2 regions of the Plantactinospora sp. CNZ321 genome follow, and region 2 is predicted to be linked to the other one. Evidence: riboswitches for the same ligand, from Rfam matches in the RefSeq annotation. Region 2 holds a riboswitch; the other holds the start of a gene.

Evidence for each region. A riboswitch is a leader RNA that binds a small molecule or an ion and turns the genes downstream of it on or off. The one in region 2 is predicted to bind cyclic di-AMP.
Region 1: it holds a riboswitch for cyclic di-AMP, as region 2 does, so the genes downstream of both, EV371_RS04400 (coiled-coil domain-containing protein) here and EV371_RS09715 (VldE C-terminal domain-containing protein) in region 2, are expected to answer to the same signal.

What each region holds. Positions count from the first base shown of each region.
Region 1 is NZ_SHKQ01000001.1:1,009,491-1,014,865, forward strand. Features, by position in the region: gene EV371_RS04380 (dihydrofolate reductase family protein) at 1-4, opposite strand, end outside; gene EV371_RS04385 (SRPBCC family protein) at 4-510, opposite strand; gene EV371_RS04390 (metalloregulator ArsR/SmtB family transcription factor) at 514-855, opposite strand; gene EV371_RS04395 (cation diffusion facilitator family transporter) at 1,105-2,019, shown strand; cyclic di-AMP (ydaO/yuaA leader) riboswitch at 2,270-2,397, shown strand; gene EV371_RS04400 (coiled-coil domain-containing protein) at 2,503-3,507, shown strand; gene EV371_RS04405 (cellulose binding domain-containing protein) at 3,643-4,893, opposite strand; gene EV371_RS04410 (YnfA family protein) at 5,183-5,375, shown strand, end outside.
Region 2 is NZ_SHKQ01000001.1:2,179,172-2,184,546, reverse strand. Features, by position in the region: gene EV371_RS09720 (phospholipase D-like domain-containing protein) at 1-1,512, opposite strand, end outside; cyclic di-AMP (ydaO/yuaA leader) riboswitch at 1,744-1,874, shown strand; gene EV371_RS09715 (VldE C-terminal domain-containing protein) at 1,878-2,906, shown strand; gene EV371_RS09710 (glycosyl hydrolase family 65 domain-containing protein) at 2,929-5,304, opposite strand; gene EV371_RS09705 (HAD-IA family hydrolase) at 5,321-5,375, opposite strand, start outside.

The DNA.
Region 1 (5,375 bases), 1.2 Mb from region 2:
CCATCAGCCCTCCGCTCCCTTCCGAGCGATCTCGGTGACGTAGGCAGCCAGGTTGTCCAGGGTCTGCTGGCCGCCCTCGACCGCGTGGTACTTCTCGACCGCCTCGTCGCGCAGCTCCTTGGTGGGGAAGACCGTGCGCATCTCGATCCGGGTCGCCGCCCCGTCGGGCGCGAACGTGAGGACCGACTCGAAGGCGTTCGGGTCGCCGCGGGACTCACCGTGCAGCAGCGTGATCCCCTCCGGCGGGACGATCTCGGTCCAGGTGATCCACTCCTGGTAGTCCGTCCCGTCCGGTCCGTGCATCACGAAGTCCCACTCCCCGCCGACGCGGAACTCGAAGGACCGCGTGGTGGTGGTGAACCCCTCCGGCCCCCACCAGCGCGACAGGTGCCGCACCTCGGTGAACGCCTCGAACACCAGCTCCCGCGGGGCGTCGATGACCCGGGAGACCACGATCTCCCGGTCGGCCGTCGCGGATCGCGCCGGCGTTTCCCGTCCCGTCGTACCCATCAGCTACTCCCCTTGCCTTGCCTTCTTCAGTTCCTGCACGTATGCGTCCAACCGGTCGAAGCTCTCGTTCCAGAACCGCTCGAACCCGCCGGTCCACTCGTGGACCGGTCGCAGCCCTCGGGCGTCCAGGCCGTAGAGGCGCTGCTTACCCGCTTTGCGGTCCCGCACCAACCCGACCTCCCGGAGCACCCGCAGGTGCTTGGACGCCCCCGGCTGGGTCATCCCCAGCTCCCGGGCCAGGTCGGTCACCGGCCACTCACCCGACCGCAGCAGCACCAGGATCTCCCGGCGCTGCGGCTCGGCGATCGCGTTGAAGACGTCCGACGTCGTCGCTGCTCGTGCCATGGCAGTCATCATATACCCATAAGGGAATGCGTCAAGTCACTGGCGGTCTGCCGGGCCCCGGGGGACCCCGACCGCGCCTCTGGCCCCCCGAGCGCCGGCCCCCCGAGCGCCGGCCCCGCGAGCGCCGGGCGCCGGGCGCCGGCACCCTCGGTGCCGAGGGGTGGGCGTTCGGCGTCGCCTCTTCGATGGGACCGGCTCCCCCGACACCGCGTCGGCCGGCAGTATCGACAGCGGGGAAAGGAGAACGCGTTGGGAGGCGGGCACGACCACGGGGTGCCGCTGATCCGGGCGGCGCAGCGGCACCGGGGACGGCTGGTTGCCGCCTTCGTGCTGCTCGCCGTCCTGATGGTGGTGGAGACGGTCGCCGCACTGGTCACCGGCTCGCTCGCGCTGCTCTCCGACGCCGGGCACATGTTCACCGACGTGCTCGGGATCGGGATGGCACTGGCCGCGATCACGGCGGCCCGGCGGGTGGTCGGTGCTCCGCAGCGGACCTTCGGCCTGTACCGGCTGGAGGTGCTGGCCGCGCTGGCCAACGCGGTACTGCTGTCCGGGGTGGCGCTCTACGTACTGGTCGAGGCGGTACGCCGGTTCGCCGACCCGCCCCGGGTGGAGGCCGGCCCGATGCTCGCGGTGGCCGTACTCGGCCTGCTGGCCAACGCCGCCGCGTTCGGCCTGCTCCGACCCGGTGCGCAGGAGAGCATCAACCTGCGCGGCGCCTATCTCGAGGTGCTCGGGGACCTGCTCAACTCGGTGGGCGTGATCGTCGCCGCCGTGGTGATCATCCTGACCGGCTGGCGCTGGGCCGATCCGATCGTCGCCCTGGCGGTCGGGCTGTTCATTCTGCCCCGCACCTGGCGGCTCGGCCGGACCGCCGTACGCATCCTGGTGCAGGCCGCGCCGGAGCATCTCGACGTGGCGGCCGTAGGCACCCGGCTGGCGGCCGTGCCGGGGGTGTGTGACGTACACGACCTGCACGTCTGGACCCTCACCTCCGGGATGGAGGTGGCCTCGGCGCACCTGAGGCTGGACAGCGACGCGGAGGTCGGTACCGTACTCGCGGCGGCCCGGTCGGCGTTGCGCGAGGAGTTCGACATCTCGCACGCCACCCTTCAGGTCGAGCCGGACGCCGCGCCGGGCGGCTGCGGACCCACCGACTGGTAACCGGCCGCGACGCTGCGTGTCGGGGCGACCGGCCGGAAACTGTCGGAAATCCGCCCCCGGCAGGCGTAGAGGTTCACCGATAGTTAGCGGCATCTTAAGTTTCGTCCGCACGCTCGCTATTTTTGTCCGGATACATCCGTCTGAAGCAGGAGAATCGTGAATTCGACGGCAGCGACGCCACGTATCCCCGGACGACAACTGCCGGTAAGCTCGGCTCCGGTCTCCGCCGGGCGGCGCCCTCCGGCGCCTGCGGAGGCCGTCGCCTAATCGCACGCGCGAGCCGGGGAACCACGTACCAGGGGTGTATCCGCGCCAGCGGTAGGGATCTTCCGTCCCGAACCCGTCAGCTAACCCGGTCGGCGGCTGACGGAAGGACATTGTCATATGCCGTTCCTGGCACCCACCCGACAGGCTCCGGCGTCCGCGCGGAGCGCCACGAGACCGTCCCGGAAGGCCGCGACGACCGCGGCCATCGCCCTGGGCATGGTCCTCGCGGCACTCGGCGGCGCACCCGCCGCCGCGGCACCGGAGTACGCGACCGCCGCTGTGCTGGCCGCGGCACCCGGCGGGGACGACATCGACGGAGGCAGCGACAGCCTGCGCGAGCAACTCCAGGTCGCCAGCAAGGGCTACCTGAACGCCAAGAACAAGCTGAACAACTCCGTCAAGCGGCAGAAGGAACTGAACCAGCAGCTCGCCGCGCTGCGTACCGAGGTGGCGACCCGGGGTGAGCGGGTCGCCCGGATGGCCGACATGGCATACCGGACCGGCCGGCTCGGACAGGTCTCGGCCCTGCTCAACAGCGGATCTCCGACCAGCCTGGTGGACCGGGCCGCCGCACTCGACACCATCTCGGCGAACGAGAGCCGGGAGCTGCGCGGGCTGCGGGAGAGCCTGGACAAGGAGACCCAGGCCAAGGCGGCGCTCGACAAGGAGATCGCCGAGCAGCGCAAGCAGGTCGAGGTGATGGAGACCCGCAAGAAGCAGGCCGAGCGGGCGCTGGCGGCGGCAAACAACAGCGGCGGCGCCGGCGCGGGGATCAGCGGCAGTGGCGGCGGGTCGGCGCGGCCGGCACCCCGCAACGCCGACGGCTCCTTCCCGGACGAGTCGTGCAGTCAGAACGACCCGACCACCAGCGGCTGCATCACCCCGCGCACCCTGCACGCGCTGAAGCAGGCCCAGGCGGCCGGCTTCACCCGGTTCGTCTCCTGCTTCCGCAACGGAGGCAGCGGCGAGCATCCGAAGGGACAGGCGTGCGACTTCGCCGCCCAGAAGAACGGGTTCGGCGGGGTGGCCACCGGCGGCGACCGGACGTACGGCAACAACCTGGCGGCGTACTTCGTGCGCAACGCCGATCGACTCGGTGTGCTGTACGTGATCTGGTTCAAGCAGATCTGGCTGCCGAGCAGCGGTTGGAAGACGTACAACGGGGGCAACGGGGACCCGTCCAGCGACCACACCAACCACGTGCACCTGTCGATGCACTGATCGGCCGCACCCGCACACCGAACGAGAACCGCCGACACCGCCCGCCACCCCTGGGCAGTGCCGGCGGTTCTCCGTTCAGCGGCCGCCGGTTCTCAGCTCAGCAGCCGGTCCTCAGCTCAGCAGCCGGCTCTCAGTTCAGCAGCCGATCCGGGACGAGCCGAGCGCCACGTCGTCGAACCAGAGCGTGTTCGCACCCTCGCCGTAGCTCTCCCAGCCCAGCCGCAGGTCGGTGAGGTTCGGCCGCCAGTTGGCCCGGTTGTACCACTGCCCGTCGACGTCGTGCGTGGGCGTACCGTCGGCGGTCAGCCCGGTCACCGCGGTGCCGTTTACCCAGGTGGAGAGCCGGCCCTGCGCGCCGTCCACCATGAACTCCAGGCAGGTCCACTGGTTGACCGGCAGCGGCGCGCTGAGCGCGACACCGTTCGGGCTCTGCTCCGGCAGGGTGGCGTCGTCGGAGGCCCGGTTCCACTGCAGGGCGCCGTTCTGCCCGCCCATCCGCAGGTCACGGTTGCCGTCGGCGGCGTCCCGCATGGCCAGGAAGGTCACGTGCGAGGTCGGCAGCGCGGTGGTGTGCCGTACCCAGAGTCGGGCGTAGCGCACCGGTCCGACGCTGCCGAGATCCCGGGTGGAGCCGACGAAGACGTGGTTGCAGTAGCCGACGGCGCCGTTGATGCGTACCGAGCGGGTGCCCTGGTGCGCGACCGAGGTGTCGATGCTGGCGGTGCCGCTGCCCGAGCAGTCCGGGTAGCTGACACTCCAGTCGCCGGAGGGCGACGTACCGGTCTGGTTCTCGAAACCGTCGCAGATTGCCGCCGTACCGCAGCCGCTCGGCGGCGGCGTGCTGGGCGGGACGGTCGGCGACGGCGTCACCGTGGGCGGTGCGCTGGTGGGCGGCGTCGTCGGCGGCGCGGTCGTCGGCGGTACGGTGCTGGGCGGTGTGGTCGGCTCGGCGCCGTTGCACAACTCGCCGTTCAGGGTGAAGCCGCTCGGTGCCGCCGAACTCGCGGCGTAGCTGCCCTGGACGCCGAACTCGGTGGAGCCGCCGGCCGGCAGCGACCCGTTCCAGGCCACGTTCCGGGCGGTGACGGTCGCGCCGGACTGGCTGACCTGGGCGTTCCAGCTGTTGGTGATCCGCTGGTCACCGCCGTAGGTCCAGGTCACGGTCCAGCCGTTGACCGGGGTGTTCCCGGCGGTCACCCGGATGGCGGCGGTGAAGCCACCGGTCCACTGGTTGGCGGTGTAGTCGACCAGGCAGCCGGTGGCAGCCTGGGCGACCGGTGTCAGGCCGGTGCCGACCACGGCGACGCCGCTCGCGGCGATCGCGGTCGCTGCGGCCAGGGCCAGGGAGACGCGACGGTACGGACGGTACGGTGCGGGGATCCTCATGGGAGTTCCTCTCGGACAACCGCCGGCCCCGTCGCCGTCCCTGGCGCGTGCCGGCAGTGCTGTTACGACGACGAGTGACCGGCACGCGCGACGCGTACCGCCCCTCGTTGGGCTCCCGTGACCAGCTCCCATGATCACCAATCCACCGCGACGACCTGGCCAGCCCGTACCGGTCGCGTGACGGCGCCGACCAAGCTTAGAGACAGTCATCGATGCAGGGCAAACCGTGGGCCCGCCGTCCGGCCATGCCGACGGTCGACGTCCGCCCCGGCCGGCGACAATGGCGGGCGTGACGATCGTGCGCTCGCTGCTGCTCTTCCTGCTCGCCGCCGTCGCCGAGATCGGCGGTGCCTGGCTGGTCTGGCAGGGCGTGCGCGAGCATCGCGGCCTGCTCTTCGTCGCCACCGGGATGCTGGCGCTGGCCGGGTACGGCTTCGTCGCGGCGTTCCAACCCGATCCGCACTTCGGCCGGGTGCTCGCCG
Region 2 (5,375 bases):
GTCGACGAACCGGCCCAGCCGGATCTCGTTGTTCAGCCCGCTCGCCGTGCCGGAGGCGAACGCGGACACGGTGACGTTCCGGCCGGCGGAGTCGCGGATCGAGGCGACCGCGGGGGTGAACTGGTCACCGGTCGCCACGGCGTTCGCGGTCGCGAACCCGGCGTTCGGGTACCGGTCCGGAGAGATGGTCACCGCCGCGTTCTTGATGGCGTTGAAGTCGGCGACGAATCCGTCGTAGATTTCCGGGTTGTCCAGGCGCATGAAGGTCTCGTCGTTCTTCTTCAACGCGCCGTTGGTGAGGTTCTGGGTGCCGGTGTAGACGTACCGGTGCGGCTGGTTGTCCTTGCGGGACACACCCTGGACCAGGAGGTACTTGGAGTGGATGCTGCCGTCGGAGCACTCGCCGTTGACCCCGGCCTCGACGGTGAAGAACGACTGCCGGCATCCGCCGGGATCCATCGCGTAGACACCGATGCCGCGTGCGGTCAGGCCGGGCAACGCGTCCTGGTGCTCGCCGGTGGCCACCTCGACGGTGCATCCGGCAGCCTGCTTGTCACCCAACGCGTCGATCACCTCGGGCCGGGCGGCCCGGAAACCCCACATGGCCATCCGGATGATGTCGTCGGAGCTGCCGGTCGAGCACTGCACGTCGTCGATGGCGGCGGCAACGATGTCGGAGCGACTGCTCTGCGGGTTGAACGACTCCGCGATCGTCGCGCTCTCGCTGGCGCTCGGCGACTCGCGTGGCGAGAACCAGAGCCGTGTGCTGCCCGCGTCGACGTGCCCGCGCTCGTACGACTTCGCCGTTCCGGTGACCTGGAGCTTCCGGCCGACGTAGCTGCGGAAAGCGCTGGCCAGCGCCGGGTCGTTGTCGACCCGCACCTGGTTCTGCCACATCTGCTGCTGGGGCTTGGTCGGGTTCGCCGAACTGACCACGGTGACGTCGGTACGCCCGTCGGAGAGCTCGCTGAACACCCAGAACTTGTTGTGGTTGATGCCGGTCCCGCCGGACGAGCAGGAGATGCGGCACTGCCAGGTCCAGGATCCGCCCGCGCCGACACGGTAGCTGCCCAGCTCGGTGACGAGTCGGTTCACCTGGTTGGACAGCGCCCCGCAGGACGCGGTGGTGCCGCTGGTGCAGGCCTCGACGATGAGCCGTACGCTGACGCCGCGGGCGTGCGCCGCCAGCAGGTTGTCGGTGATTCCCTGGTCGGAGAAGGTGTAGAGCGATCCGTACACGGTGGAGCCGGGGGCGGCGAGCGCGACCAGGTCGGCGATCTGATCCCGGAGCCCGGGGGTCTGGTAGGGAAGGAAGCGCGCGCCGTTCCGGCCGGGGTCGGGGGTCGCGTAGACCGAGTCGGGCACCGGGTCGAGGTTCGGCCGCAGGAAGAGCACGGTGCTGTCACCACTGGTGACGGTCGCGACGGAGGCGGCGGCGGGGGTGGCGGGCAGAATGCCCGAGCCGGCCGCGACGATGACGCCGAGCAGGAGCGATCGAAGACGCCGAGGCATGGATACTCCCCTCTGGGGTGGCGACGGAGGCCGCCGAAGGCCCGGCGGCGGATCAGGCTACCAAGATCGCCCTCGATTTCCAGCCCGTCCGTCGCACCGGCACCGCCGACGTACCTCCCGGCACGCCCCGAGGCAATTTCCACGCCGGATCACTCCGAAATCCACCTGTTCGACCCAGTTGATCAGGTACGCTGACCCCGGTCTCGCCCGGTGGCGCACCCCTCCGCGCCGGCGTGACCGCCGCCGAATCACTCTCGGGTGAGCCGGGGACCCAGGTAGGTGGGGTGAGTCCGCAACCGCGGTAGGGACTTGTTCCGTCCCGAACCCGTCAGCTAACTCGGTAGGCGGGCGACGGAGGGACATGCATGACGGGATCCACACGTCGGCGGCTACCGCTGGCCCTGGCCCTGCTCGCCACGTTCGGCGCGCTCACCGGGGCGGCGCTCCGGCCCGGCGTGGCGGAGGCGGACAGCCCCGCCATCCTCGGCGACGAGGGCGACACGCCGCTCCTGCGCGACCTGCTCGAATCGACCGGCCGAGGCTACCTACAGGCAAAGAACGCGCTGGCCAACGCCCAGGCTCGGCAGGCGAGGATCGCCGCCGAACTCCGCCGGGTGCAGGCACGCATCGCGGAGCTGCGCCCCCGGGTGGAACAGGTGGCCCGGGCGGCGTACCGGACCGGCCGGATCGGCCCGGTGATGGTACTGCTGCACAGCGGCTCGGCCGACGAACTGCTGGAGCGCGCCCGTGGCCTGGAGGCGGTGGCCCTGCGGGACAACGACGCGCTGCGCGGACTGCACCAGGCCCGGGAGCGGGCCACCCGGGCGAAGCAGGCGCTGGACGCCGAGGTACTCGAGGAGCGCCGGCAGCTCACGATCATGCTGCGGCAGAAGCAGGCCGCCGAGCGGGCGCTGGCCCAGGTCGGTGGCGCCTCCACCGGAGGCTTCGTCAACGCCAGGTCACCGGTGGCCCGGCCGGCGCCACGCGCCGCCGACGGCTCCTGGCCACCACAGTCGTGCAGCCTGCCCGACCCGACCACCACGGGCTGCGTCACCCCGCGCACCCTGCACGCCTACACCGAGGCGCGCCGGGCCGGCTTCACCCGGTTCACCGGCTGCTACCGCTCCGGCGGCCCGTACGAGCACCCGAAGGGGCGGGCCTGCGACTTCTCCGCCGAGAAGGGCGGCTTCCGGGGTGCCGCCAAGGGTGCCGACCGGATGTACGGCAACAACCTCGCCGCGTTCTTCGTCCGCAACGCCGACCGGCTCGGTGTGCTGTACGTGATCTGGTACCGGCAGATCTGGTTGCCGACGACCGGCTGGAAGTCGTACGGCGGGGCGCACGGCGACCCGTCCAGCGACCACACCAACCACGTACACCTGTCACTGATCTAGGTCCGCCGCCCCCCGGGGCGGGTCAGCTCGGCTCGCTCTCCGGGGTGCGGCGGGCCGGGGCGCGGCCGGCGGGCTGGGCCGGCTGCGGGCCGGTCGGGCGGGCCGGCGGGATGGGCCGGGTCGCCGACTCCTCGCAGCTGATCCGGACCTTCTCTCCGTGGTGCAGCAACTCCAGGGCGTCGTCCTGCTCGCCGTCGCGCAGCGAGTACGTCGCCTCGTCCCGCCGTACGTCGACCCGCAGGTGCACGCCCCGGTAGCGGAGCGAGAACTCCAGCCGGTCGATCCGGCTCGGCAGCCGGGGGGCGAAGGAGAGCGTCTGGGTGTGGTCGCGCATCCCGCCGAAGCCGGCCACCAGGGCGATCCAGGCCCCGCCCAGCGAGGCGACGTGCACGCCGTCCCGGGTGTTCTGGTTCAGGTCGTGCAGGTCCATCAGGGCCGCCTCGCCCAGATAGTCGTGCGCGAGTTCGAGGTGCCCGGTCTCGGCGGCCAGTACCGCCTGGGTGCACGCCGACAGCGACGAGTCGCGGACGGTACGCCGCTCGTAGTAGGTGAAGTTGGCCGCCTTCTCCTCGTCGGTGAACGCGTCGCCGCGCCAGTGCATCGCCAGCACCAGGTCGGCCTGCTTGATCACCTGTTTCCGGTAGAGGTCGAAGTAGGGGTAGTTGAGCAGCAGCGGGTACTGCTCCGGCGGCGTGCCGGCGAAGTCCCACTCCTGGAAGCGGGTGTAGCCCTCCACCTGCGGGTGCACGCCCAGGTCCCGGTCGTACGGGACGTGCATGTCGTGCGCCGCGTCCCGCCAGGCGGCCGTCTCCTCGTCGTCGACGCCGAGCTTCCACGCCTCCTCGGGATGCCGGGCGGCGGCGTCGGCGGCGGCCAGCAGATTCCGCTGGGCCATCAGGTTGGTGTAGACGTTGTCGTTCTTCACCGCCGTGTACTCGTCCGGCCCGGTCACCCCGTCGAGGTGGAACCGGCCGTGCCGGTCGTGGTGCCCCAGCGAGCGCCAGAGTCGCGCGGTCTCCACCAGCAGTTCGAGCCCGACCTCGCGTTCGAACTGCTCGTCGTCGGTCGCCTGCACGTATCGACGCACCGCGTCGGCGATGCCGGCGGCGATGTGGAATCCGGCGGTGCCGGCCGGCCAGTACGCCGAGGTCTCCTGGCCCCGGATGGTCCGCCACGGGAACGCGGCGCCGCGCAGTCCCAGCGTCCGGGCCCGCTCCTGGGCCAGGTGCAGGGTGGAGTGCCGCCAGCGCAGCGCGGAGTCGACGGCCGACGGCAGGGTGTAGGTCAGTACCGGGAGCACGAACATCTCGCTGTCCCAGAACGCGTGCCCGTCGTACCCCGGCCCGGTCAGCCCCTTCGCCGAGATCGGCCGCAGTTCGGCGCGGGCGCCGGCCTGGAGCACGTGGAAGAGTCCGAACCGGACCGCCTGCTGCACCTCCGGGTCACCCTCGAGCTGCACGTCGGAGTCGTTCCAGAAGGTGTCGAGATAGCCGCGCTGCTCGGCGCAGAGCCCGTCCCAGCCGGAGAACTTGGCGCCGGCCAGCGCCGCCGCCACCTGGTCGCGCAGCGCCGGGCGGGAGCGGCGGCTCGACCAGCCGTACGCGACGAACTTGACCAGGCGGAGCTGCTCACCCGGCTTGATCACCGAGGTGACGGTGGTCCGGGCCCAGTCCTCGTACGCCTCGGTGCCGACCAGCTTGCGTTCCGGCCCGTACACCTCGTGGCTCATCGAGACGGCCACCCGCAGTCCGCTCGCCTTGGTGCGGTGGATCATCAGCGCACCGTCGGTGTGCACCAGGTGCTCCTCGGACTGCAACGGCGACTCCAGCACCGCCGCCACCCGGGGATCCCGGCTCTGCGCCGGAAGCTGCTCGTTGGCGACCAGTTCCGACTGGATGATCAGCCGCATCGGGCCGTCCACCGGCTCCACCCGGTACTCGATCGCCGCTACCGAACGCTGGGTGAACGAGACCAGCCGGGTCGAGCAGATCCGCACGGTACGCCCGGCCGGAGAGCGCCACTCGACCGACCGTTGCAGGGTGCCGGCACGCAGGTCGAGCACCCGCTCGTGGTTGAGCAGTTCGCCGTAGCGGACGTCGAACGGCTCGTCGTCGACGAGCAGCCGGATCGGCTTGCCGTTGGTGACGTTGACGATCGTCTGGCCGGACTCGGGGAAGCCGTAGCCCGCCTCCGCGTACGGCAGCGGCCGCAGCTCGTAGAAGGAGTTCAGGTACGTCCCCGGCAGGCCGTGCGGCTCGCCCTCGTCCAGGTTGCCGCGCAGTCCGATGTGCCCGTTCGAGAGCGCGAACACCGACTCGGACTGGGCCAGTACGTCCAGGTCGAGCCGGGTCTCCCGGACCCGCCAGGGCTCGACGGGATAGGCCCGTTCCCGGATCATCGGCGCCTCCTCGCAGTCACCGGACCACCTCCGGCCCGGCCCCCGCCGTTCCGGCACCGCCCCGACCGGCT